DNA from 2 places in the Variovorax sp. NFACC27 genome. Region 1 is predicted to be linked to the other one. Evidence: riboswitches for the same ligand, from Rfam matches in the RefSeq annotation. Region 1 holds a riboswitch; the other holds the start of a gene.
What was found. A riboswitch is a leader RNA that binds a small molecule or an ion and turns the genes downstream of it on or off. The one in region 1 is predicted to bind glycine.

Region 1 (10,987 bases):
GCAAGCCCTTCGACTTCAGCCAGTTCGTTCCCGGTTTCGACTTCCTGAAGAACCTCGCCGGCGGCGCGGCGGCGGGGAACGGGTCGATTCCCGGCATCGCGAGCTGGGTGGCTCCCACGCTGAGCGTGGAGGAGGTCGACAAGCGCATCCAGGAGCTGAAGACCGTGCAGTACTGGCTCGAGCAGAACGGGCACGCACTCAAGGCCACCATCCAGGCGCTCGAGGTGCAGAAGATGACGCTTTCGACGCTGCGCGGCATGAACGTGCGGATGGAAGACATCGCCAGCGCGTTCACCAGACAGGCGGCCGCGATGGCGCCCGCGCCGGCACCTGCGGCGGCAGCGGCCCCTGAGCCCGAACTCGAGGAGATCGAGGAAGAGGACGAGGCGCCTGAAGAAGAAGCCCCGGCCCCCAGCAAGCCGCGCCGCAAGCCGGCCGCGGCCAAGGCGAAGGCCGGGTCGGCCGACGGCGCAGGCGTGGTCGATCCGATGCAATGGTGGGGCTCGCTCACCGAACAGTTCCAGCAGATCGCCAGCACGGCGCTGCAGGACGCGGCCCAGCTGAAGGTGCCGGCCATGGCCCAGCCGCTGGCCGACGCGGTCGGCTCGGTCATCGGCAAGCCGGCGGCGGCCCGCAAGCCCGCCGCCGCTGCGAAGAAGGCCGCGGCACCGGCCGCGAAGAAAAGGACGTCGACCGCCGCGCGCAAGCGAACCTCCGCGCGACGCTGACGTCATACACACATCCATTTCTTGAAGAACGGGTTGGCACGCATCATGAAGTTGTTTCCCTCCGGCCATGCCACCCATCCGCAATGGCGAATGGCGGCGGGCCTCGTGCTCGCCCAGCTGCGGGCGCAGATGGCGCTGCCCGACTACGCCTCGTCGCCGACGCTGGGCCTGCTCTACATCACCGACCACTACGCCAGCGACGCGCAGGACATCCTCGACCACCTGAGCGCCGAGCTGCCCGAGGTGACCGACTGGTCGGGCACCGTCGGCATCGGCGTGTCGGCCAACAACGCCGAGTACTTCGACGAACCCGGCATGACCCTCATGCTCTGCGCCCTGCCGAGCGACCAGTACCGGGTGTTCTCCGGCGTCGCGCCGCTGGGCAATTCGGAAATGAGCGGCTTCGAGGCGCATACGGCGCTGGTGCACGCCGACCCCGCCACGCCCGACCTGGCCGAACTCATCGGCGAGATGGCCGGGCGGACCGACACGGGCTACCTTTTCGGCGGCCTGTCTTCCGGGCGCGGCGGCGCGCTGCAGTTCGCCATCGGCGGCAACGGCAACATCCGCGGACATGGCGCGGCGGGCGGAGTGTTCTCGGGCGGCCTGTCGGGCGTGGTGTTCGGCGAGGGCGTGCGGCTGGTGTCGCGCGTCACCCAGGGCTGCCAGCCGCTGCGCTCGGGCGCGGTGCGCGAACGCGAGATCACCGAGGCCGACGGCAACCTGCTGCTGAAGCTCGACGGCGAGCCGGCGCTCGACGTGCTGCTGGCCGATCTGCAGGTGTCGCTCGAACGGCCCCAGGAGGCCATCGATGCGGTGCGCAACACCCTGGTCGGCCTGGCCGACGCGGGCGCCGATGGCATCCGCCGCACCGGCGATTTGGGCGCCGACGTGCTGGTACGCCACATCATCGGGCTCGACCCCACGCGGCGCGGCATCGCCATTGCCGACACGGCCGAAGCCGGCATGCGGCTGACCTTCTGCCGCCGCAACGCCCAGGCGGCGCGCGCCGACCTGATGCGCATCTGTGCGGAAATTCGCGAGGAACTGGAGCCCGAGGAACAGACGCTGGCCACCGCCCGCGCCGTGGCGGCGGGCGAGGCCGAGGCAGCGCCGCATCCCGCGCGGCGCATCGCAGGCGCGGTGTATGTCAGCTGCTCCGGCCGCGGCGGGCCGCACTTCGGCGCGCCGGGGGCGGAGCTGCAGATCGTGCGGCATGCGCTGGGCGATGTTCCGTTGGTCGGCTTCTTCGCCGCTGGTGAGATCGCGCGGCACCATCTGTATGGGTATACCGGGGTGTTGACGGTTTTCACCGCCAACGACTGATTCCAGACCCGACGCGAAAAAGCGACGGGCGGGTTTCCGGCGGAAACATGCATCGCTAGAATCCGCCCGCTTTCTTGAATCTCTGCTGCTGCAAGAAAGAGCCAGCCGCGCATCGTCAGTGATGCGCGGGCGATCTCTTTCGCCTCTCCACGCAAAGTGCGACGAGGCAGGAAGCCGACACGGTTTCCCCAATGGAACAGCAGCCATGAGCGACCTTCGTTTCTCGAGACTTCAGCGCGCCTTTTCGCGTGCTGGCATTGCCGTCGACTACCGCGACGGCGTTTATCACCTGCACCACGAGGCCTCGCAGGCCACGGTGCTCCTGCCACCCAGTCTTCCGCTGGAAGAAAAGGCGGTGAATCAGTTGCTGGCTTTTGCCAGCGTGCGCTCGCCCGACGGCGAGCGGGGCGTGTGCAAGGCCTGTGCGACGCCCGACTTCCATCCGGGCTCTGTCGCGCCTGTCGGCAGCGTTGTCGCGACCGATGCCGACTTCGTCATTCCCGCAGCGGTGGGTACCGACATCAACTGTGGCATGCGACTGCTGACCACCGGGCTCACGCTCGACCAGGTGGCGCCGCACAAGACGCGGCTGGTCGAGCGGCTCACGCGCAGCCTGCTCGACAACGGGCGCGACGTGCCGGTGCACACGGCGGCATTCAGGGCGCTGTTCGATGTGGGGCCGTCGGCATTCCTCGAAGCGGTTCAGGACGGCGGGCTATGGTCGGCGTGCGACCGCGACCGGATGCAGGCCGAACTCGATGCCTGCATCGGCCTGGCGACGTTCGGCGGCAGCGCGCGGCATGCGCCCGAGGCCTACACCGGCGTCCGCCATGAGGTGTTTCGTGACCCCTGCCTCGGCACGCCGGGCAGCGGCAATCACTTCGTGGAACTGCAAGTTGTCGACCATGTGATGGACCGTCACGAGGCCTATCGCGCCGGCCTGAAGGCAGGGGACGTGGTCGTGATGATCCACAGCGGCTCGCGCGACATCGGGTTCCATGTGGGCGGCCGCTGGATGGACCGTGCCCGCGACGAATGGCCCAAGGGCCTGCGCCATCCGAAAAGCGGCTTGTACGGCCTGGCGGGACCGCTGGCCGACGAATATCTGGAGGCCATGGGGGTGGCGGCGCGTTACGCATGGGCAAACCGGGTCGTCCTGGCCGAACTGGTACGCAAGGATTTCGCGGAATTGCTGGGTGCCACTTCGTCGAGGCTCGTCGTGGACGTGCCGCACAACGTCGTGCTGCGGGAACACGGCATGAATATCCACCGCAAGGGTGCGACGCCGGCGGACGCGGGCGATCTGGCGCTGATTCCCGGCTCCATGGGTGACTACTCGTACCTGGCGGCCGGACTGGGGCACGAAGACTGGCTCTGGTCGTGCAGCCATGGCGCTGGCCGGCGGATGCGTCGGCAGCAGGTGCGCGCGATGCGGCCGGCGCCCGTCGACGAGCAGGCAAGCTGGCAGTGCGTGACCTTGCGGGAGGAGCGCCGGATCGAGGAGGCGCCGCAGGCCTACAAGCCCATCGGCGAAGTGATCGACGCGCAGGAGCGCGCAGGCCTGATCCACTGCGCGGTGCGGCTCAGGCCCTGGATCACGTTCAAGGCGTGATCCAGGGCTTGCCGGTTCGTCAGCCCAGTGCGGGTTGCGGGATGCGCGGCTTGGGCGCAGGCATCCCCGTGAACGCGAAATCGACCTCCGGCTCCAGTCCGCTCACGATCCGCGCGATCGACTTGCCCGAGCCGCAGGCGTGCGTCCAGCCCAGGGTGCCGTGGCCGGTATTGAGGAACAGGTTCGGCAGCTTCGTCTTGCCGATCAGCGGGACGTTGCTCGGCGTGGCGGGACGCAGGCCGGTCCAGAACTGGGCTTGCGTGGTGTCGCCTGCGCCCGGGAACAGTTCTTCGACGCGGCGCACGATGGCTTCGCAGCGCACGCGGTTCAGGTCGCGGTCGTAGCCGTTGAGTTCGGCCGTGCCGGCAATGCGCAGGCGGTCGCCCGATGCCGAGGTGTAGCGCGAGAACACGAGCTTGAATTCGTCGTCGGTCAGCGAGACCTGGTGTGCCTTCGAGGCGTCCTTGACGGGCAGCGTCACCGAGTAGCCCTTGGCCGGGTAGATCGGCAGCCGGATGCCCAGCGGCGCGGCGTACAGCGGGCTCAGCGAGCCCATCGCCAGCACGAAGGCGTCGCCGCGGATGCGCTGGAAGCGGCCTTCGCTGTCGGTGGCCTCGACGTGGTCGATGCTGCCGCCGGCCTCGCGCAGCGCGGTCACGGTGTGGCTCATCAGGAACTTCACGCCCGCGGCGGCGGCCAGGCCCACGAGCTCGCGGGCGAAGCGGTTGGCGTCGCCCGATTCGTCCTCGGCCGTGTAGGTGGCGCCGGCCAGCTTCGGTCGGATGTGGGCGAGGGCGGGCTCGAGCTTCACGGCCTCGTCGGCCGAGATGACCAGGCGCTCGCAGCCCAGGGCGCGCATCTGTTCGGCGGGCTCGAGGGCGCCGTCGAACTCCTTCTGCGTCGTGTAGAAGTGCAGGATGCCTTGCGTGCGCTGGTCGTAGCTGAGGCCGGTGTCGCGGCGCAACTGTTGCAACATCGAGCGGCTGTATGTGCCGAGACGCACGATCTGCTCGATGTTGTGACGGGTGCGCGCCGGCGTGCATTCGCGCAGGAACTGCAGGCCCCAGAGCCACTGGCGCATGTCGGCGCGCATGCGGAAGAGCAGCGGGGCGTCTTCCTTGCCCAGCCATTGCAGCACCTTCAGGGGGGCGCTGGGGTTGGCCCAGGGTTCGGCGTGGCTGACGGAGATCTGTCCGCCGTTGGCGAAGCTGGTTTCGGCAGCCGGGGTGGCCTGCCGGTCGATCACGGTCACTTCGTGGCCGAGTTGCTGGAGGTAGTAAGCCGAGGTCACGCCGAGCAGGCCGGCGCCGAGAACGATCACGCGCATTTCAAGTACCTTTTGAGGTTGCAGCGCTTGAACGGCGGGTGTTGTTTGCTATCGAATAAATAGCGAAAGCAACTGGACGACCGCAGTCCAAGTTGCCGCTCCCCCTGTCCTCGGTACCTGAGAGATTCATCTGTTGCACCTTCGCAACGGATTTGCTCCTTCGGTGCGCCACGTGAAGTGGCGGCTCTCCAGACGGCGTTTCAATTGATGCAGTACTGACCCCTTGCCGAAATCTCCAAGACTTCGTCGGGCCGACCTGAGCGTTTATGGGAGTTTGCGCCTTCGGTAGGGCCATCAGAGTGGCCCGCTCTCCTGCAAAGCGCAATTGTAAACACAGCGAAAAGAGATCGGTAACGTCTTGTGTTTTCGTCCATTGGCCCAATGGGATAATCGCGCGTTAACGTCCATTGCGACACGGCAATGACTTCCAACATTCAGGGGACCCCATGATCCTGGTTACAGGCGGCGCTGGCTTCATCGGCGCCAATTTCGTTCTCGACTGGATCGCGAACAGCGACGAGCCGGTCGTGAACCTCGACAAACTGACTTACGCGGGCAACCTCGAGACGCTCGCGTCGCTCAAGGGCAACCCGAAGCACATCTTCGTTCAGGGCGACATCGGCGACAGCGCCCTCGTCGACCGCCTGCTGGCCGAGCACAAGCCGCGCGCCGTGATGAACTTCGCCGCCGAGTCGCACGTCGACCGCTCGATCCACGGCCCCGAAGACTTCGTGCAGACCAACGTGCTCGGCACCTTCCGCCTGCTCGAGTCGGTGCGCGGGTTTTGGAGCGCGTTGCCGGCCGATCAGAAGTCGGCCTTCCGCTTCCTGCACGTGTCGACCGACGAGGTCTACGGCTCGCTCTCCAAGACCGACCCGGCCTTCACCGAGGAGAACAAGTACGAGCCGAACAGCCCGTATTCGGCCAGCAAGGCAGCCAGCGACCACCTCGTGCGCGCCTGGCACCACACCTACGGCCTGCCGGTGCTGACCACGAACTGCTCGAACAACTACGGTCCGTTCCACTTCCCTGAGAAGCTGATCCCGCTGATGATCGTCAACGCGCTGGCTGGCAAGAACCTGCCCGTGTACGGCGACGGCATGCAGGTGCGCGACTGGCTCTACGTGAAGGACCACTGCAGCGCCATCCGCCGCGTGCTTGAAGCCGGCAAGCTGGGCGAGACCTACAACGTGGGCGGCTGGAACGAGAAGCCCAACATCGAGATCGTCAACACAGTTTGCGCGCTGCTCGACGAATTGCGCCCCCGCAACGACGGCAAGCCGTACAAGGAACAGATCACTTACGTCACGGACCGTCCCGGCCATGACCGCCGCTACGCCATCGACGCACGCAAGCTCGAAGCCGAGCTTGGCTGGAAGCCCGCAGAGACCTTCGATACCGGCATCCGCAAGACCGTGGAGTGGTACCTCGCGAACAGCGAGTGGGTGCGCAACGTGCAGAGCGGCGCCTACCGCGAGTGGGTCGAGAAGCAGTACGACAGCAACGCGAAGGCTGCGGCATGAAGCTGCTGCTGCTGGGCAAGGGTGGGCAGGTCGGTTGGGAGTTGCAGCGCAGCCTGGCGCCGCTCGGTGAGCTGGTTGCGCTCGATTTCGACAGCACCGATTTTCACGCCGACTTCAGTCGGCCGGAGGAGCTGGCCGATACGGTGCTGAAGGTCCGCCCCGACGTGATCGTCAATGCCGCGGCGCACACCGCGGTCGACAAGGCCGAGAGCGAACCCGAGTTCGCGCGCAAGCTCAACGCTACGTCACCTGGAGTCGTGGCCGAAGCGGCGCAGAAGATCGGCGCGCTGATGGTGCACTACTCGACCGACTATGTTTTCGACGGCAGTGGCACGAAGCCCTGGAAGGAAGACGATGCGACCGGTCCGCTCAGCGTGTACGGCCAGACCAAGCTCGAGGGCGAGCAGTTGGTTGCGCGGAACTGCGCGAAGCACCTGATCTTTCGCACAAGCTGGGTGTATGCAGCGCGCGGCGGCAACTTCGCCAAGACCATGCTGCGGCTGGCGAAGGAGCGCGACAAGCTGACTGTCATCGATGACCAGTTCGGTGCGCCTACCGGTGCGGAACTGCTGGCAGACGTGACGGCGCACGCCATCCGGGCGACCTTGCAGGACTCGTCGAAGGCGGGCCTGTATCACGCGATTGCCGGCGGCGAAACGACGTGGCACGGCTACGCGCGCTTCGTGCTCGAAATGGCTCAGCAGGCTGGCGTCGAACTCAAGGCCGGACCGGATGCCGTCGAAGCCGTGCCGACCAGCGCTTTCCCGACGCCTGCGAAGCGCCCGCACAATTCACGCCTCGATACCTCCAAGCTGCAGACCACTTTCGGCCTGCGCCTGCCGCCCTGGCAGGAAGGCGTCTCGCGCATGCTGCGCGAGATCCTTTGAACTTCACGAGAAGAAGAACATGACCAAGACGACGCAACGCAAGGGCATCATCCTGGCCGGTGGATCGGGCACACGCCTGCACCCCGCGACCCTAGCGATCAGCAAGCAACTGCTGCCGGTGTACGACAAGCCGATGATCTACTACCCGCTCAGCACGCTCATGCTGGGCGGCATGCGCGACATCCTGATCATCAGCACGCCGCAGGACACGCCGCGCTTCCAGCAGCTGCTGGGCGATGGCAGCCAATGGGGCATCAACCTCCAGTACGAAGTGCAGCCCAGCCCGGACGGGCTCGCGCAGGCCTTCATCATCGGTGACAAGTTCGTCGGCAACTCGCCGAGCGCACTGGTGCTGGGCGACAACATCTTTTACGGCCATGATTTTGTACATCTGCTGGCCGATGCGGATGCGAAGACTTCCGGCGCCACCGTGTTCGCGTATCACGTGCAGGACCCTGAGCGCTATGGCGTCGTCGCCTTCGACGACAAGGGCAAGGCCAGCAGCATCGAGGAAAAGCCGGTGAAGCCGAAGAGCAGCTATGCGGTCACGGGCCTCTACTTCTACGACAACCAGGTAGTGGATATCGCCAAGGCGGTGAAGCCGAGTGCGCGTGGCGAACTCGAGATCACCGCCGTCAACCAGGCGTATCTGGATCGCGATCAGCTCAACGTGCAGATCATGCAGCGAGGCTATGCGTGGCTCGATACGGGTACGCATGACAGCCTGCTGGAAGCAGGGCAGTTCATTGCAACGCTGGAGCATCGGCAAGGGTTGAAGACAGCCTGCCCTGAAGAGATTGCGTGGCGCAACGGATTCATCACGAGTGAGCAACTCGAAAAGCTCGCCGTGCCGCTCGAGAAGAGTGGTTATGGCAAGTATCTGAAACACTTGTTGAACGACGAGGTGCGTTCGTGAAAGCCACGCCGACCATCATTCCCGAAGTACTGGTGATCGAGCCGAAGGTGTTTGGCGACGCGCGCGGGTTTTTCTTCGAGAGCTTCAATCAGAAGGCGTTTGACGAAGCCGTCGGCCGCCATGTGAATTTCATTCAGGACAATCACTCGCGCTCGGTGAAAGGGGTTCTGCGCGGCTTGCACTATCAGATCCAGCAACCGCAGGGCAAGCTGGTGCGTGTGGTGAGAGGGGCCGTGTTCGATGTGGCGGTGGACATTCGCAAGTCGTCGCCGACTTTCGGCAAGTGGGTGGGCGTCGAGTTGAGCGAGGAAAACCACAGGCAATTGTGGGTTCCGGAAGGTTTCGCACACGGGTTTTTGGTGCTTAGCGAAACGGCGGAGTTTCTCTACAAGACCACGGACTACTACGCCCCGTCACATGAGCGCGCGATCATCTGGAACGATGGCGATCTGGCGATCGAATGGCCAGAGGTTGGCTCGGTCCCCCAGTTGTCAGCAAAGGATGCGGGCGCAGCGACTTTGCGTTCGGCTGAATTGTTCGAATGATTTCGTATTTCGAGAAAAACTGAATCCCCATGTTGAACTTCACCGGTGAACGGTTCATTCCCACTGAAACGGGCGAGATTCGCTACGAGCATATGCATCGGTACGGGTGGGTGCAATCGCTATGCGTGGGGCGCGACGTGCTGGATATTGCCTGTGGCGAGGGTTATGGCTCCGCGCTGCTTGCGAAAACTGCGAGTTCCGTTGTCGGTGTAGATATCTCGAAAGAAGCTGTCGAGCATGCGCGGCAGCGCTACGCCGTGCAGACCAATCTGCGATTCGTGGAAGGCAGTGCAACAGCCATCCCGCTGAAAGATGCCAGTGTCGATGTTGCCGTGTCTTTCGAGACGCTCGAGCATCTGGCGGAGCAAGACGAGATGCTCGGGGAGTTGCGGCGTGTGTTGAAGCCTTCTGGCATCCTGATCATCTCGTCGCCCAACAAGAAGGTGTATTCGGATGAGCGAAACTACGTGAACGAGTTTCATGTCAAGGAGTTGTACTTCGATGAACTCGATGCGTTGCTCCGCCGTTTCTTTCCCGTCAATCGATATTTTGCCCAACGCTTCCTGACCGCCTCGGCGCTGTTTCCACTTGAAGGGAGCGCCGCCAACTACGAGGCGTTGCTCTTGTCGGACGATGAGCTAAAGGCTCAGACCCAGAACGCTGATCGCGCAATGTATTTCGTCGCCATCTGCGCTGCAAGCGAAGATTTGCTGCCGCCCATGGGGCCTAATCTGTTCGCAGAGGCTGGCAACGACCTGTATGCGGAGCAGCAGAAGGTTATGCAGTGGGCGTCAGGATTGCACAAGGAACATTCCGAACTAGAGGCTAGGCATGTGGCACTTCAAAAGGAGTTTGAAGAGCGCAGCGCATGGGCTTTGTCGATGAATGCCGAGCGCGTCGCATGGGACGATGCACGCGCAAGATCGGATGCCGAATGCAGGCGGCTGGAGGTATTGCTTGCTCATCAGGTCTCCCAGAGCGAGCAACGCCTCGCCGCAATCCAGAATTCGCGCTCCTGGAGGCTCTTGGCGCCTCTTCGATGGGTCGAGCGCGCGCTGACGCGCGGCAGCTGATTTACTTTACGAAGGACTGCTGCTGCGCGGCGCCGTGGTCTGCTTCTGATTGAGACGAGGCAGCCACTTTCCTCCGGCAATCAGCAGCACGATGAGGAGAGCCAACCCGCATCCGAGCAGTGGCAGGGACCACATGAACGTGGCCGGTCGGTATCTGAACTCGACGGTGTGGGTGCCTGGCGGCACCAGGGTGCCAATTTGATTGCCGTTGACCCGGGCCAGCTGCGAGCGATGGCTCTCGATGGAGACCTTCCAAGCCTTGTCGAAGAATTCGTTCAGGATCAGCATAGCCGTCGCCTGGCATGCGACGTGCACCCGCACATGGTTGGTGCCACGCGGTAGGTCTTCCTTGACATTGCAGTGCGCCGGTTTTTTTTCGCCAGTCGAGCGAGGCAGGCCCCCGTTGTCCTTTTCCATGAAAAGCACGCTGCTGGTGAGGTCGGCAGACGCTGCTTTCGCCGCGAAGTCGTGCAGCGAGTCATAGACGCCATCCAGCGTCATGGTTGCGTACACATGAGGAAGCGATGCATTTGCCTCGTACAGCTTCAGCCCGGCGATGTCTTCCTTGTGCATGTAGCCTTCCAATGCGAGAGGCGAGCAATCGTCGCAGACAAGGTACTTGCCTCCGAGCACGCGGAAATAGTTGTCGTTGCGTGGAGCGTGATAGTAGAGCTCGTCGAACTGCTGCTTGGGCGCCGGATTGAAGTAAGCGTTGAAGCTGCGAATTCCCTTGTAGGAGGCAAGCATGGCGCCCAACTGCTTGTCGATCTTTCCATCGAACACAACGCGATAGTCATGATTCGGATCCAGTGCCTTCACCCTGTCCAGTACTTCGTCGAGCTGGCGCGCGTGGCTGGTGTTGTAGAAGCTGGTGGATATGCTGGGTGGCCGCCATGGGACATCCACGAGAACTAGGACCAGCGCGGCCGCGCTCCACATGGCAGCTGCCTGCATGCCTCGGGCGACCGAGCGGGACCGCGCCATGAGCAGTGTGGCCAGTGCAAGTACGACCAGCGTGGCAAGCGGAATCCACGAGGGCGTGGCGGAGGC
Region 2 (10,987 bases), 4.1 Mb from region 1:
GCGAGCGCTTCTACGGCTACTTCCCGATCGCGAGCCACCTGCGCATGCAGCCGGTGCGCGTGACGGCGCGCGGCTTCTACGACGGCGCGCCGCACCGCAGCGAGCTGGTGTCGGCATACAACCAGTACATGCGATGCAGCAACGACGCAGGCTACGTCGCCGCGCTGGAGGACTACCAGATGCTGGTGCGGCCTCTGTTCATCACCTCTTTCATGCTGGCCGACTTCCTGGAAGACAACGCCTTCTTCGGCGCGAAGCAGGTCGTGGTGTCGAGCGCATCGAGCAAGACCGCGTTCGGCACGGCCTTCTGCCTGCGTCGGCGCGAAGGACTGCAATTGATCGCGGCCACGTCCAACGCCAATCGCGCTTTCGTGGAGGGCCTCGGCTGCTACGACCGCACGCTGGCCTACGCGGAAGTGACGACGCTGCCGGCCGGCGTGCCCACGCTGTACGTCGACTTCTCGGGCAGCGACGAGCTGCGCGCCACCGTTCATCATCACTTCGGCGAAGCGCTGGTGTACGACTGCTACGCCGGCTCCGCGCAAAAGACCGAGTTCCTCGGAGACACAGCCTCGCTGCCCGGCCCCACGCCGCAGCTCTACTTCGCTCCGGTGCAGATCAGGAAGCGCAATGCCGACTGGGGCCCGCAGGAGGTCAATCGCCGCTTCAACGAGGCCCAGGGCGGCTTCATCGCGGAGCTCAGCAGGCCCGGCAACCGGTGGATGACTCTGGCGCAGGGCGAAGGCTTCGCGCATGCGCAGTCGGTGATCGCAGACCTGCACGCGGGCAGGGTCGATCCGCGGCAGGCGCACGTCGTGCGGCTCGTTGACTGAACGAGGGTGAACTTCCGCGCCGGGGGCGCGTCACAGGGCGTTACGACGACAAGGCTGGCGTGCAGCCCGTTCTGGGGCACCATAGCCGTTCGCTTCCTCTGACATTCCCGCACAAGGAGCCGCCCTCATGCCAGACACCGATACCCGAGAAGCCCCCGAGTTCACTCCCCGCCGCGAAACGCCCGTAGGGGCCATCGTCGCCGTCGTGCTGGTGCTGCTCGTGGCGGCTTTCTTCGGCTGGCGCTGGTATCAGGAACAGCAGAAGCCCGCCGAGCCCTTGCCGGTGGCAACGGCACCCAATGACGCGCCCGCACCGCCGCCGCCTCCTGCAGCGGCACCCACCGGTCCGCAGAACCCGGTCGACGCGCTCGCGCCGCCCGACCCCGCATTGCCCAAGCTGGTCGATTCCGATGCGCGCGTGACGAAGGCGCTGGCCGATCTGATCGGCGGCAAGAACGTCGCCGAGTTCCTGCGCTCGGACGGCATCGTGCGGCGCTTCGTCGCCACCGTCGACAACCTCGCGCGCGAACAGGCTCCCGCCAACGCATGGCCGGTGCAGCCCACGGGCCAGCGCTTCATCACCGAGGGGCCGCAGGGCCAGGTGCAGACCATCGCGGCCAACAATGCCGCGCGCTACAACGCCATCGTGCTGCTGGCGCAGTCGGTCGATCCGGCAAAGGCGGCGGCCGTGTATGCAAAGCTCTATCCACTGTTCCAGCAGGCGTATGAAGAGCTGGGCTATCCGGGGCGCTACTTCAACGACCGGCTCATCGCCGTGATCGACCATCTGCTGCAGGCACCCGAGCCCGCCGGCCCGGTGCAGGTGCGGTTGGTGGAAGTGAAGGGCGACGTGCCCTCGACCCGGCCGTGGGTGCGCTACGAGTACACGGACCCGAAGCTGGAATCGATGTCTTCCGGCCAGAAGATCATGGTGCGCATGGGGCTGGAGAACGAGCGCAAGGTGAAGGCCAGCCTGCGCGGCCTGCGCCAGCAGATCGCCACGGGCGAGGTGGCGAAGAAGAAGCAGCCCTGACGCACACGCGCACGCGCGGCGTGCGACGGCACGGGCGCCGCCGGGCGTTCTTCCGTCGCGCCGTGTAGGCGGGGACCGATTGCGTGCCGCACAGACCTCCCGCAGGCTTGGTTTCCGAAACCAAGCTCCGGAGGACAACCGTATGAACCTGATGAGCGTCGACCTCTACCAGAGTGCCACCGATTCGGAGAAATTCCTCGCGCTTCCCGCGGGCACCGATCCCGCCGAACTCATGGGCCCGATGACCTTCGACCGCGACTATGCGCAGGTCAGGCGATACCGCGAGGCATTCCAGTTCGATCCGTCCGAGGCCTACGCGGGCGTCAATGCCGCGAAGATCGCGGCGGACATCCTGACCGTGAAGTGGGCGACCTACCGCCGCGAGTCGCCGTAGCGCATTGCGCAGAGGTACAAGGCGGCGCGACGGCGGCACCGGGCCGCCGTGCGCCACCGCCTCTTCTTCAGGCCTCTTCGGCTTCCTCGTCGTACTCGGAGACCGGCACGCAGCTGCAGAACAGGTTGCGGTCGCCGTACACGTTGTCGACGCGGCCGACGGGCGGCCAGTACTTGGCGTTCTTGAGCGCGGCCAGCGGGAACGCGCCGAGTTCGCGCGAGTACGGGTGGCTCCACTCGCTGCCCAGCAGGCTCGCGGCCGTGTGGGGCGCATGCTTGAGCGGGTTGTCTTCCTTCGGCCAGACGCCTTCCTCGATGCGGCGGATCTCGCCGCGGATGGCGATCATCGCGTCGATGAAGCGATCGAGTTCGGCCAGCGGCTCGCTCTCGGTGGGCTCCACCATCAGCGTGCCGGGCACGGGGAAGCTCAGCGTGGGGGCGTGGAAGCCGTAGTCGATGAGACGCTTGGCCACGTCTTCGGCGGTGACGCCGCTGGTGTCCTTGAGCGGGCGCAGGTCGAGAATGCACTCGTGCGCAACGTGCCCATTGGGGCTCGCGTACAGCGTGGGGTAGTGGTCCTTCAGGCGCGCGCTGATGTAGTTGGCGCTGAGGATGGCCGTCTCGGTCGCGGCCTGCAGGCCCTTGGCACCCATCATGCGGCAGTACATCCAGCTGATCGGCAGCACGGCCGCGTTGCCCAGCGGCGCGGCCGACACGGCGCCCACGCCGTTCGACGCCACGCCCGCCGTCGCATGCCCCGGCAGGTAGGGCACGAGGTCTTCCACCACGCAGACCGGGCCAACGCCGGGGCCGCCGCCGCCGTGCGGGATGCAGAAGGTCTTGTGCAGGTTCAGGTGGCTCACGTCGCCGCCGAACTCGCCCGGCGCGGCCACGCCGACCAGCGCGTTCATGTTGGCGCCGTCGACGTACACGCGCCCGCAGTGCTCGTGCACCAGCTCGCACAGCTCCTTCACGCGGGTCTCGAACACGCCGTGCGTGCTGGGGTAGGTGATCATCACGGCGGCCAGGTTGGCGCTGTGCTTCTCGCAGGCGCGCTTCAGGTCGTCCATGTCGACGTTGCCCTGCGCGTCGCAGGCCGTCACCACCACCTGCAGGCCCACCATCTGCGCGCTGGCCGGGTTGGTGCCGTGCGCCGAGGAGGGAATCAGGCAGATGTTGCGATGGCCTTCGCCCTTGGCCTCGTGGAAGGACTTGATGGCCAGCAGGCCCGCGTACTCGCCCTGCGAGCCCGCGTTGGGCTGCAGGCTGATGCCCGCGTAGCCGGTGGCCTCGCACAGCCATGCGCGCAGCTGGGCGTCGAGCTGGGCGTAGCCCTGCAGCTGGTCGGCCGGCGCGAAGGGATGGATGCTGGCGAACTCGGGCCAGGTGATGGGGATCATCTCGCTGGTCGCGTTGAGCTTCATGGTGCAGCTGCCCAGAGGGATCATGCTGCGGTCGAGCGCGAGGTCCTTGTCCGACAGGCTGCGGATGTAGCGCAGCATCGCCGTCTCGCTCTTGTGCGTGTTGAACACCGGGTGCGTGAGGAATGCGCTGGTGCGGCGCAGTTCCTCGGGAATCAGCGGTACGGTGCTGCCCGAGAGATCGTCGAAACGCGGCGCCTGCGTGCCTGCCGGCGCGAAGAGGCCCCACAGAGTTTCGACGTCGGCGCGCGTGCTGGTCTCGTCCAGCGAGATGCCCAGGTGCTGCTGCAGGCGCTGGCGCAGGTTGACGCCCGCGGCCTGCGCGCGCTCGATGATCGACTGCGTGTCTTCGCCGGTGCGGATGGTCAGCGAATCGAAGGCGGTGGCGTTCACCGGCTCGCGGCCCATCAGCGATAGGCCCTTGGCGAGCACGGCGGTGAGCGCCGCCACGCGCTGGGCGATGCGGGTGAGGCCGTCGGGCCCGTGGTACACGGCGTACATGCTGGCCACCACGGCCGGCAGCACCTGCGCGGTACAGATGTTGGAGGTGGCCTTCTCGCGGCGGATGTGCTGCTCGCGCGTCTGCAGCGCGAGGCGGTAGGCGGGCTGGCCGTGCGTGTCGACGCTCACGCCCACCAGGCGGCCCGGCAGCGAGCGCTTGAACTCGTCGCGGCAGGCCAGGTAGGCGGCGTGCGGGCCGCCGTTGCAAAGCGGCATGCCGAAGCGCTGCGTTGTGCCGCAGACGATGTCGGCGCCCCATTCGCCCGGAGGCGCAAGCAGCGTCAGCGCCAGCAGGTCGGCCGCGACGATGAAAGCCGCGTCGCACTGGTGCGCGTGGCCCGCGAGCGGACGCAGGTCGTGCACGTGGCCGGTGGTGGCGGGGTACTGCGCGAGCACGCCGAAGAAGGCGCCGCTCACCATCAGGTGCGGCAGCGTTTCCGACACGGTGCTGACCTTGACCTCGATGCCCAACGGGGCGGCGCGCGTCTTGATCACTTCGATGGTCTGTGGATGGCAGTCGCCGGAGACCAGGAACACGTTGCTCTTGCTCTTCACGCTGCGCTTGGCGAGCGTCATGGCCTCGGCCGCGGCCGTGGCTTCGTCGAGCATCGATGCGTTGGCGATGGCCATGCCCGTGAGGTCGCACACCATCGTCTGGAAGTTGAGCAGGGCTTCCATGCGGCCCTGCGAGATCTCGGCCTGGTAGGGCGTGTAGGCGGTGTACCAGGCGGGGTTCTCGAGGATGTTGCGCAGGATCACGCCCGGCGTGTGGTTGCCGTAGTAGCCCTGGCCGATGAAGTTGCGGAACACCTTGTTCTTCGACGCCATCGCCTTCAGCTCGGCCAGCGCGTCGGCTTCGGTCACCGGCGCGGGCAGGCGCATCGGCTTCGCGCGGCGGATGGCCGCGGGCACGATGCCGTCGATGAGCTCCGCGCGCGTCTCCGAGCCGATCGCCGGCAGCATGCGCGCCTCGTCCGCCGCGTCGATGCCGATGTGGCGGGCGAGGAATTCTTCGGCGTTCTCTAGTTCTTGCAAAGAAGGAAGGGCGGGCGTCGGCATGGCGTTGAAGGCTCGGAGGGAAAGAACAAAGGTGCTGCTGAAAAATTCAGCGGATCAGGACTCGGCTGCGAACTTGTCGTAGGAGGCCGCGTCCAGCAGGGCGTCGAGCTGCGCGGGGTCGCTCAGCTTGACCTTGAAGAACCAGCCGGCGGCCAGCGGGTCGCTGTTGGCCAGCGACGGGTCGGCGCGCAGGGCTTCGTTCACCTCGGTGATCTCGCCCGACACGGGCATGAACACGTCGGCCGCGGCCTTGACCGATTCGACGACGCCGGCGACTTCGCCCTGGGCGAAGGTCTTGCCGACTTCAGGCAGGTCGACGAAGACCACGTCGCCCAGCGCGTCCTGCGCATGCACGGTGATGCCGACGGTGGCTGCGTCGCCCTCGGCCGACACCCATTCGTGGTCCTTGGTGTACTTGATGCTCATGGTGGAAAAACTCCTCGTGGAAAAAAGTGGATCGGGGTGCAGAGCCTAGCCGGTCGATCTGACTGGGCGGCGCTCAGCCCCGGTAGTAACGGGTGGGCACGAAAGGCATGGTCGAGACCTCCATCGGCACCGGCTTGCCGCGCACGATGGCCTGCACGCGCGTGCCCGGCTCGGCGAAGGCTGTAGCCACGTAGCCCATGGCGATGCAGCGGTCGGCCGTGGGGCCGAGCAGGCCGCTGGTGACGAGGCCGATGTCCTGGCCCTCGAAAGACTGGAGCACCGTGCCGTCGCGCACCGGAATGCGCTCGAGGGCGACGAGGCCCACGCGCTTGCGCTTCAGCGTGTCGTGGTCGGTGTGGCCGGCCGCACCCGCGGTAGCCGCGGCGAGCTGGGCGAGGATCTTCGCGGCGCCCGGGAAGCCGCCTTCGCGTGCCCCGCCCGCGCGGCGCACCTTCTGCATCGCCCAGTTGAGCGAGGCCTCGACCGGCGTGGTGGTGGTGTCGATGTCGTTGCCGTAGAGGCACAGGCCGGCTTCGAGCCGCAGCGAGTTGCGCGCGCCCAGGCCGACGGGCTTGACCTCGGGCTGTGCCAGCAGCAGGCGGGCGAGGCGCTCGGCGTCGGATGCAGCTACCGAGATCTCGAAGCCGTCCTCGCCGGTGTAGCCGCTGCGGGTGACGAAGGCCGGAATGCCGCCGATCTGCACCGCGCCGCCCGTCATGAACACGAAGCGCTCGACGCCGGGCGACAGCCGCGCCAGCGTGGCCGCGGCCTGCGGGCCCTGCAGGGCGAGCAGCGCGTGGTCGGGCAGGGGGCGCACCTCGCAGCGCGAGCCGATCTTCTGCTGGATGTGGGCGATGTCGGCCACCTTGCAGGCCCCGTTGACGATCACGAAGATCGAGCCGTTGCCCTCGTTGAAGAACATCAGGTCGTCGAGGATGCCGCCCTCGTCGTCCAGCAGCAGGCCGTAGCGCTGCTTGCCGGCGGGCAGGTCGATCACGTCGACGGGCATCAGGGTCTCGAAGGCGGCCGCGGCGTCGGGCCCGACCAGGCGCAGCTGGCCCATGTGGGAAATGTCGAACAGGCCGGCCGCGTCGCGCGTGTGCTTGTGTTCGGCCATCAGGCCGGCGGGGTACTGGACCGGCATCGAATAGCCGGCGAAGGGCACCATGCGGGCGCCCAGTTCCAGGTGGAGGTCGTACAGCGGCGTCTTGAGAAGCTGGGCGTCGGGGGTAGCGGAGGAAGAAGCAGCCACGGGGCACTCCAAAGGGGCAGTCGAAATCCATGACGCAAGCCATGGGCCACCCCTGCTGTCCGCTTTACCTGAGAGATTCGCCCCACGATCGGGGTTTGCTCCTTCGGTGGACCGCCGCCCGTGGGCAACGGCCTCTCTCCAGCAAGGAAACGCCGGCTTTCACCGGCGCCTCGTCAGTCCTTTTGCCTGAGCGTTCGGGAAGTCCCTGCGCCTTCGGCGGCCCCGGCACGCGGGGCTCTCTCCTGACCCCGGGAAGTGTAGTGGATCGCGCGGGCCCTTCGCGCTATCCCGACCAAAGACGCCACGCCCCGAAGCAGGCCGCGGCCCACACGGCCACGACGAAGGCCGCGCCCCAGCGGCTGACTGGCCTGGCGCCGCGCTCGCGCAGCCATTCGTCCGCCCTGGCGCGGCAATCCGCGAGCACCGCGGGGGGAATCAGCCGGATGGCGAGCCAGATCAGCCCCGGCAGCAGCAAAACGTCGTCGACGTAGCCCAGCACCGGAATGAAGTCGGGAATGAGGTCGATCGGGCTGAGCGCGTAGGCGACCACGAAGGCGCCCAGTGCCTTGGCATGCCATGGGGTGGACGGGTGCCTGCCGGCGAACCAGAGCGTGACGCCGTCGCGCTTCAGGCGCTTCGCCCAGCTGCGAAGGCGCCCGGACAGGGGGATTGCGGGAGGCGGCGAGTTCACCCGGCGATGGTGTCACAGCCCCGGCCGGGCATCTCGCGTATCCCTTTTGTCGTCAATGCACGACTTCGGCCGGCGGCAGCAGCCGGTCGATGCGCTCGCGCAGCGATTCGGCACGCTCCACGCCCGCGCTCTTCTCGATCTCGGTGAGCATCAGCGCGGCGATGGTCAGCATGGCGTTGCGGTCGCGCGCCTCGCGCAGCGCGTCGCGCATCTGCAGCGCGAACTTGGGGTCGCGCCGCACGAACATGCGCTCGCAGATGTCGAAGAGGAACATGCGGGTGGTGGCCAGCGAACGCTTGCCGTCGAAGGTGTCGGCCGAGGTGGCCACCTGGATCGGCTGGGCGGCGGGGATGGGCGAGGGCGCGGGCTGCGCGGGAGGCTCCGCCGGGGCTGCCGCTGCCTTCGGGCTCTGCAGGTAGCCCTTGTCGATCAGCGCCTGGATCGCCTGCTCGGCCTCATCCCGGTTGGCGAAGAGCGGGCTGAAGTCGGTAAGGGAGCGCCGGCCGTCGGCCATCAGCAGCAGGGCGCGTTCGCGCTGGCTGAGCGTGCGCTGTCCGCCCTGGAGTTCGTCGCGCGCCTTGTCGGTCTTGGTGGGAAACATGGCAGCCACAGCTTTCGGGAATCGAGGGCTGCAGCATCGTTGCAAGTAGTGACATCTCCATGAACCGTTTGGCTTACAGGGGCAATTCCGCGGCGGTCTTCAGCCGGCGCTTTCCTTGCGTATGAGCCACCGGTTGCCCATGCGCTGCAGCTCCAGCGTCTTGCGGCCTTTCTCGCGGAACTTGTCGGCGCTGTAGGTCTGCTCGAAGGTGGCGGTGGCCGATTGACCCTGGACGCTGATGACGAGGCTCTCGATGCCCACGTTGATGACGGCCTTGTCCTCGATGCGCGCGCGGCGGTCGGCCTCCCAGGCCTTGCGGTCCTGGCCGCGCGGCGGGGCGAAGTCGGGCGCATAGGCGGCAAGGTAGCGCGCCACGTCCCGTGCGGACCAGGCCGCGGCCCAGGCGCGCACGGCGGCTTCGACTTCGCGGATGCCGGCGGCGGGATCCACCGGCGCTGCCGCCGCCGATGCAGGGGCGGCCTGCGTGGCGGGCGCCGCGGGCGGGGCGCCGAAGGCGGCCGGTGCCAGCAATGCGCCGCCCATCACGCTGCCCATCACGCTGCCTGTCACGCCGCTTGTCAGGCAGCTCAGGAATCGATTCATGGCGCAGTCCCCTCCTTGTCGGTTGTCGCCCGATTCTGGCAGCGAACATGCGTGGGGCAGACCGGCCCCCGGGACCAGTATTCAGGCGGCAGCCCCTTCGGCTTCTGCCGGCACGGCCTGCAGCGTCCGGTTGCGCAGGCGCAGCGCCATCACCGCCGCGGCGCACAGCACGCACAGCACGGTCGTCAGCGTCACGCCGAGCCCGCGCGCGTCCGAGAGCATGCCGAAGAGCGGCGACACCAACCCGCCCACCGACAGCGCCAGCCCCAGCGCGATGCCGCTGGCCGTGGCCGGGTTGCGCGGCAGGTAGTCCTGCGCCAATGTCACCTGCGCGGCGAAGGGCAGGAACATGCAAAGGCCGAAAAGCCCGGTGCAGGCCAGTGCCCAGCCGGCGGTCGGCGCGAGCACGATGCCCGCGAGGGACGGAAGCGCGAGCAGGTAGCCGGCGCGGATCGTGCCCATGCGCCCGATGCGGTCGCCGAGCCAGCCTCCGAGCAGCGTGCCCACCGCGCCTGCCGCCGTGAATGCGGTGAGCGCCGCCGCGCCCTGGAAGGCCGAGCCGTGCAGGTCGCGCGTGATGCGCAGCGACAGCATCGAAAGCACCGTGACGTACGGAATCGACCAGCCCACGATGGTCGCCACCAGCAGCCCGAAGGCGCGCCAGTCGTTGTGCGGCTTCATCAGATGGTCGCCGGCCTTCGGGGCTGCCGCGGCGCTGCTGCCCGAGGCAGCGCCGCGACGCGCGTTCGCGGCGAACCACACCACGCCCATCGCCAGCGCCGGCAGGCCCAGCAGGTAGCTGTGCGACAGGCTTCCGCCGCCCACCACCGTGGCCGCCAGCACCGGCGCGAACGAGGCGCCGATGGTGCCGCCCACCGAGAACACGCTCATCGCCTTCTGCGAGCCGCCGCCGGCCGCGCGCGCAGCCACCGTGGCCGGCGGGTGGTAGGCCGCGATGCCCAGCCCGCACAGCACCATGGCGATCCAGGTCAGCAGGTAGCTCTGACTGATGCCCGCCAGCACCACGCCCAGCGCGGCCACCAGGAAGCCCGTGGGCACCAGCCAGCTGCGAGGGTGGCGGTCGGCGTACAGGCCGAACAGCGGCTGCACCACGCTCGACAGGCCGGTGGCCGCCAGCATCAGGCCGCTGACGGCCGTGTAGCTGTAGCCGCGCTCCAGCACCATGAAGGGCAGCAGCGCGGGCACGAGGCCCTGGTAGAGATCGTTGACGGCATGGGTGCCGGTGAGCAGCCCGAGTCGGCGCTTGTTCATGACGAATGCTTCTTTCGTTTGCAGGGAGGGAGGAAAAAAGCATCGTAGAAAGCCGTGAGAAGATGTTCTTGCTACGAATCCTCAAGCGTCGTCGAGAAATGGACAAACCGGCCCAGGCAGCGATCAACCTGCGTCCCGAACAAGGGGAGTCGACCCCGCGCGCCGTCGCGGCGCTGGCGACCGACCCGGCCGGCGACGCCTTCATCCCGCCGCACACGCACCGGCGCGGGCAGCTCATCCACGCGATCTCGGGCGTGATGCTGGTGAGCGCCGCGGCCGGCAGTTGGGTGGTGCCGACCGGGCGCGGCGTGTGGGTGCCCGGCGGCATGGAGCATCAGATCCGCATGGCGGGCGAGGTGCGCATGCGCACCGTCTTCGTCGAGCCGGGCATGCGCGCCGACCTGGGCGGCGAATGCCGCGTGATCCAGGTGAGCGAACTGCTGCGCGCGCTGATCGTCGCGGCCGTGTCGCTGCCGCTGGACTACGCGCCGGGCGGCCGAGACGAGCGCGTGATGGAGCTGCTGCTCGACGAGATGGAGGCCGCGCCCGCGCTCTCGCTGCACGTGCCGATGCCGCGCCATGCAAGGCTGGCCGCGTTGTGCGAGGAACTGGTGCGCGACCCCTCGCTGCCCGCCACCCTCGACGACTGGGCCCTGCGCCTGCACATGAACAGCCGCACGCTCGCGCGCCTGTTCCATCGCGAGACGGGCATGAACTTCGGAGCCTGGTGCCGGCAGGCGCGGCTGCTGCTGAGCCTGCCCCGGCTGGCAGCGGGCGCGTCGATCCTCGAGGTGGCGCTGGCGCACGGCTACGAGAGCCCGAGCGCCTTCACCGCCATGTTCCGACGCACGCTCGGCGTGCCGCCGAGCCAGTACCTGCACCGGTCCGGCTGAACGGCTTCG

Region 2: it holds a riboswitch for glycine, as region 1 does, so the genes downstream of both, gcvT (glycine cleavage system aminomethyltransferase GcvT) here and ABL840_RS05635 (D-amino acid dehydrogenase) in region 1, are expected to answer to the same signal.

The regions. Positions count from the first base shown of each region.
Region 1 covers NZ_CP157613.1:1,197,322-1,208,308, forward strand. Annotated here, with positions in the region: gene ABL840_RS05620 (PhaM family polyhydroxyalkanoate granule multifunctional regulatory protein) at 1-728, shown strand, start outside; gene ABL840_RS05625 (FIST signal transduction protein) at 774-2,054, shown strand; gene ABL840_RS05630 (RtcB family protein) at 2,260-3,666, shown strand; gene ABL840_RS05635 (D-amino acid dehydrogenase) at 3,686-4,993, opposite strand; glycine riboswitch at 5,088-5,195, opposite strand; glycine riboswitch at 5,230-5,318, opposite strand; gene rfbB (dTDP-glucose 4,6-dehydratase) at 5,440-6,516, shown strand; gene rfbD (dTDP-4-dehydrorhamnose reductase) at 6,513-7,403, shown strand; gene rfbA (glucose-1-phosphate thymidylyltransferase RfbA) at 7,423-8,319, shown strand; gene rfbC (dTDP-4-dehydrorhamnose 3,5-epimerase) at 8,316-8,864, shown strand; gene ABL840_RS05660 (class I SAM-dependent methyltransferase) at 8,894-9,937, shown strand; gene ABL840_RS05665 (DUF6541 family protein) at 9,944-10,987, opposite strand, start outside.
Region 2 covers NZ_CP157613.1:5,376,598-5,387,584, reverse strand. Annotated here, with positions in the region: gene ABL840_RS25220 (DUF2855 family protein) at 1-833, shown strand, start outside; gene ABL840_RS25215 (DUF3014 domain-containing protein) at 961-1,866, shown strand; gene ABL840_RS25210 (hypothetical protein) at 2,009-2,260, shown strand; gene gcvP (aminomethyl-transferring glycine dehydrogenase) at 2,328-5,240, opposite strand; gene gcvH (glycine cleavage system protein GcvH) at 5,295-5,666, opposite strand; gene gcvT (glycine cleavage system aminomethyltransferase GcvT) at 5,740-6,918, opposite strand; glycine riboswitch at 6,964-7,070, opposite strand; glycine riboswitch at 7,083-7,173, opposite strand; gene ABL840_RS25190 (YkvA family protein) at 7,202-7,588, opposite strand; gene ABL840_RS25185 (hypothetical protein) at 7,662-8,210, opposite strand; gene ABL840_RS25180 (DUF4440 domain-containing protein) at 8,310-8,813, opposite strand; gene ABL840_RS25175 (MFS transporter) at 8,895-10,085, opposite strand; gene ABL840_RS25170 (AraC family transcriptional regulator) at 10,184-10,978, shown strand.